One region of the Noviherbaspirillum phoenicis genome, then DNA from elsewhere that is predicted to be linked to it. Evidence: predicted binding sites of a transcription regulator. Region 1 holds the regulator's gene; the other holds the start of a gene.
What was found. Region 1 encodes FNR, which switches genes on or off when oxygen is low (the NO sensors DNR and NnrR bind a similar motif). Its sites were predicted from a motif close to TTGATNNNNATCAA; they were not measured.

Region 1 (2,200 bases):
GACTATTACCGGCAGGGCAAGGCCATCAACCAGGACCTGCGGCGCGATCAGGCCGCCAGCCGGCTGGGACTGTCGCTGGCGCTGCACTTCGATGCCGCCGCGGGCCGGCTGACAGGCGCGATGCGCGGCGCGCAGGGGATTCCGCATGGCGCGATGACGCTGCGCCTGGTTCATTCCACGCGTCCGGAAAAGGATATCGTGCTGCCGGTGGTGGCGGATGCGGAAGGCCACTTTGCCGTGAGCCTGCCGATGCTGGAGATGGCGCGCTGGCAGGTGATGCTGGAAGACCAGGGCCGGACCTGGCGCATCAATGGCGTGTGGCCCTGGCCGCAGCAGGCGACGGCGACGCTGTCGGCCGACCAATCCTGAAGGAGGCATAGATGCGGCGTCTTGCAATGGTGATCCTGTGGCCATCCTTCCTGGTGGCGGCGATGGCGGAAGGTTTTTTCTTTTCCCTGCTCGATCCGCAGGATCTGCACCTGGGCGGCGCCGAGTTCACGCTGTCGCCGCTGGCGGCTTATACGGTGGGATTCTTCCTGTTCTGGCTGTTCTGCGCGCTGGCGGCGATGCTCAGTTATTACCTGGCCAATGTGCCGGCCGACCGCCAGCCGCCGCTATGACGGCGACAGGGCCGAGCCTAATCGCATTTCTCGGTGCCGGCCGCCATGGCTTTCAGGCGGGGCGGATCGAGAATCACGATTTCGCGGTTGCTTACCTGCAGCACGCCCAGCTTCTTGAAGCGTGACAGCAGGCGGCTGATGCTCTCGATGGTGAGTCCGAGATAATTGCCGATTTCCTCGCGCGACATGCGCAGCTGGAAGGCGGTGGAGGAATAGCCGCGGGCGGCATAGCGCGTCGTGAGATTGACCAGGAAGGCGGCGAAGCGCTGGCCGGCGCGCATATTGCCCAGCAGGAGCATGACGCTCTGCTCGCGCGTGATTTCCTGGCTCATCATCCGGTGGAAATGGTGCAGCAGCGTGGGAATGTGGCCGAACAACTCTTCCAGCCGGCTGAATGGAATGTCGCAGACTTCACTGTCTTCCAGCGCCACCGCCGAACAATGGTGGCGCTCGGTGCCGATGGCGTCCATGCCGAGAAGCTCGCCGGCCATCTGGAAGCCTGTAATCTGCTGCTCGCCGCTGACATTGATCTGGAAAGTCTTGAAATGCCCAAGCCGGATCGCGTACAGGTTGGTGAACGGATCGCCCATGCGGTAGAGATGGGTGTCGCGCGGCACCTTGCGCCGGCGTCCGATGATGGCGTCGAGACGCGACATGTCGGTATCGTCCAGGCCCATGGGCAGGCAAAGCTGGTGCATGCTGCACGCCGCGCAACTTGCCTTCAGGGCGTTGACGTTGATGGGCGTGGTCTGGCTGTTGACTGGAATGGACTGGATCATGGTCGCCAATGATATATCTCAAGCCGTTGAAAACGCGAAACGCTACGGTATGAAACGTGCCGCAAGACTGATCTGCGGATTAGAACGGTCGGTACGGCGAAGTGTAGCAAACACATCGTAACGCGGATACAACAGATATTAGCGGCGTATCAAAATGTTAAGCAAAATGTGGGTTGTGTTCGTTAGCGCACAGTCGATCGGAGGAAAGATGGGTATCTTTTTGACACGATATGGCTGTGCTGGTGTTCCCCTTTCTTCACCCTCAACGACTGGATGCGCAAAATGAAAAAAATGTTAACGCTGTTGGCACTTCCCCTGGCTCAGGCCGCAATGGTTTCGGCTTTCGCGCAAGCGCCTGCCGCCACTTCCACCGATCCATCGGCCAGCCAATCCCGCGCCGAAGTCAAGTCCGGCGCCAGCGCGGCGAATGCAGACCGCGTCAACCAGTTCAACGACCGTCCCGGCGCAGCCGTGAAGGGCAGCGGCACCAGCCGTGCCGAAGTCAAGTCCGGCGCCAGCGCTGCCGAATTCGACAAGGTCAACCAGTTCCAGGACAAGCCGACGGCTGGTATGCCTTCAGGCAACAAGAGCCGTGCAGAGGTCAAGGCTGAACGCAATGCAGGCGCCGGCCAGCTGCGCGCCAACACCGAAGTGCCGACACCGGGCACCTCGTCGCAGCAGAATCTGAACAATCCCAAGGCCCTGACGCCCGAAGAGCGTGCCGCCCGTCGCGAAGCGCGCAAGCAGCGTGCCGCCGAACGTCGCGCCAAGCGCGCTGAAAGCCGCACGGCAGCCAGCGGC
Region 2 (2,200 bases), on a different contig from region 1:
TCCCCTGGCTGTCACGGTTATCCAGTCGTCGCTGAGCGAAACAAGCCCATCGTCTTCCAGCTCGCGCAACTTGCCCAGCTCCGTGGCAAAGTAGCTTGCGAACGTCACCGGATAGTCGGTTTCGATTGCCTTCACCGATACCTCGAAGGCGCACATGAGCCGCTGGATGATGGCACGCCGCAGCATGTCATCCATCGTCAGCTTGAAGCCGCGGACAATGGGCAGATGCCCGCGCTCGATCGGTTCGTAATACTGGTCCAGCGACTTGGCATTCTGGCTGTAGGTGCCGCCCACGGAACTGATCGCGGAGACGCCACAAGAAACCATCTCCGCCTCCGCATGCGTGGAATAGCCCTGGAAATTGCGCTGCAGGGTGCCCAGGCGCTGGGCCACCGCCAGTTCGTCGTCCGGCTTAGCGAAGTGGTCCATGCCGATGTAGACGTAGCCGGCCTGGGTCAGCCTTTGGATGCACAGGGACAGCATGTCCAGCTTTGCCTCGGGTGTCGGCAGTTCGTCGTCGGCAATCAGGCGCTGCGACTTGAACATCTGCGGCATGTGCGCATAGTTGTAAACGGAGATCCGGTCCGGGTCCGCCGCAATCAGCCTGGTCAGGGTGCGCGCCATCGACATGACGTTCTGCCTGGGCAGGCCATAGATCAGATCGACGCTGATTGAGCGGAAACCCGCTTCGCGCGCGGCGACAATCGCATCGAGCGTGAGCGCTTCCGGCTGTATCCGGTTCACTGCCTTCTGCACTTCCTCATCGAAGTCCTGGACGCCCAGGCTGAGGCGATTGAAGCCCTGATTCCGGAGGGACCGGATACGATCGGCGTCTACCGTCCGCGGATCGATTTCAATCGAGTACTCGCCATCGATGTCCGCGGCAAAGTGAAAGGCGCGTCGCAGGTGCGCCATCAGCGCGCCCATCTGCGCGTCCGACAGGAAGGTCGGCGTCCCACCGCCGAAATGCAGTTGTTCCACCTGATTCATCCCTGAAAACAGGGCGGCCTGCATATCGATTTCCCGCTTCAGGTAAGTGAGATAGACCTCTGCCTTGGCGTGATTTCTGGTAATGATCTTGTTGCATGCACAGTAATAGCAAAGCGATTCGCAAAAGGGAATGTGGAGGTACAGCGATATCGGCTTGCGCGCTCCGGCATGGCGGAGATCGGAGACAGCCTGTAGATAATCGCCGGAACGGAAGCCGTCGGTGAAACGGTCCGCCGTCGGATAAGAGGTATAACGCGGCCCCTGCTGGCTTAGTTTTCGAATCAGGTTTGCGTCGAATTGCACCGGTGGATGCTCTCCCGGATTTTTTATCATTGCACTCATGTTGCCAGCTTTCCTCATTCAGGCTGGCGCCGCATGGGCGCCAGGTACCCGTGCAGCTTACGTTGCCCCCTGATGCAATGTGTTTGACCTGGGTCAAATTAAGGGACAAGCCTGCGCCGGGCCGCCGCCTGTCGCGCCAGACTGTGGCGACGGCGCCGGATTTGAGCGCGGGTGCTTGCATGGCGCGCCGGGTTCGTGAACCCGGACGGTATCGGCCAGGCACGTGCATGCCGGCTGTGCCGGCGCGGCGCAGGCGCTTTTGTCAGGCGGCCAAGAACTCCGGATCCGTGCGGAACTCCAACAGGGCATCGAGCCATAACCGTGCCATTCATGACAGGGATGGGAAACCGTGAGAACGGCAAGACGAGACCGTGCAGTAATTGGTACGCGATGAAAAACCAGGAACGCATCGACATCATTTCCGCCGAATTGGAAAAGTCTTGTGCGCTGGAGCAAATCCACCTGCTGGGGACGATCCAGCCGCATGGCTTTCTGATGGTAGTGGATCTCGACTCCGGGCGGATCGTGCAGGTGTCCAGCGGCATCGTCCGCTACTGGCCCGGCCTGCGGGACATGACTGCGCCGGTCGGCCAGCCGGTCGCCGAATGGGTCGAGGGAATCGATGACAGCGGGTCCGGCGGCCTGGGGTCGCTGCAGGAAGCCTACCTGCAGTCCATGCCATGGCGCCCTCGCTTCGAGCGCAGCGGCGATGCGTCCGCCATCTCCGCAGCCGCCCAATGGGAATGCGCCGCACACCGGGTGCATCGCTGGGCGCTGCTGGAATGGCTGCCTTCCGTCACCGAGCCGGGGCAGAACCATCTGCCAGGCCATACCGTTACCGAGATCACCCGCGCGATGAGCCGCCTGC

Region 2: the regulator FNR is predicted to act here: its motif matches at 1,416-1,429, upstream of hemN (oxygen-independent coproporphyrinogen III oxidase).

The regions. Positions count from the first base shown of each region.
Region 1 covers NZ_JBDFLX010000001.1:2,488,495-2,490,694, reverse strand. Annotated here, with positions in the region: gene ABC383_RS11265 (FixH family protein) at 1-369, shown strand, start outside; gene ABC383_RS11260 (hypothetical protein) at 381-620, shown strand; gene fnr (fumarate/nitrate reduction transcriptional regulator Fnr) at 638-1,399, opposite strand; gene ABC383_RS11250 (hypothetical protein) at 1,682-2,200, shown strand, end outside.
Region 2 covers NZ_JBDFLX010000003.1:612,907-615,106, reverse strand. Annotated here, with positions in the region: gene hemN (oxygen-independent coproporphyrinogen III oxidase) at 1-1,332, opposite strand, end outside; gene ABC383_RS25010 (bifunctional diguanylate cyclase/phosphodiesterase) at 1,723-2,200, shown strand, end outside.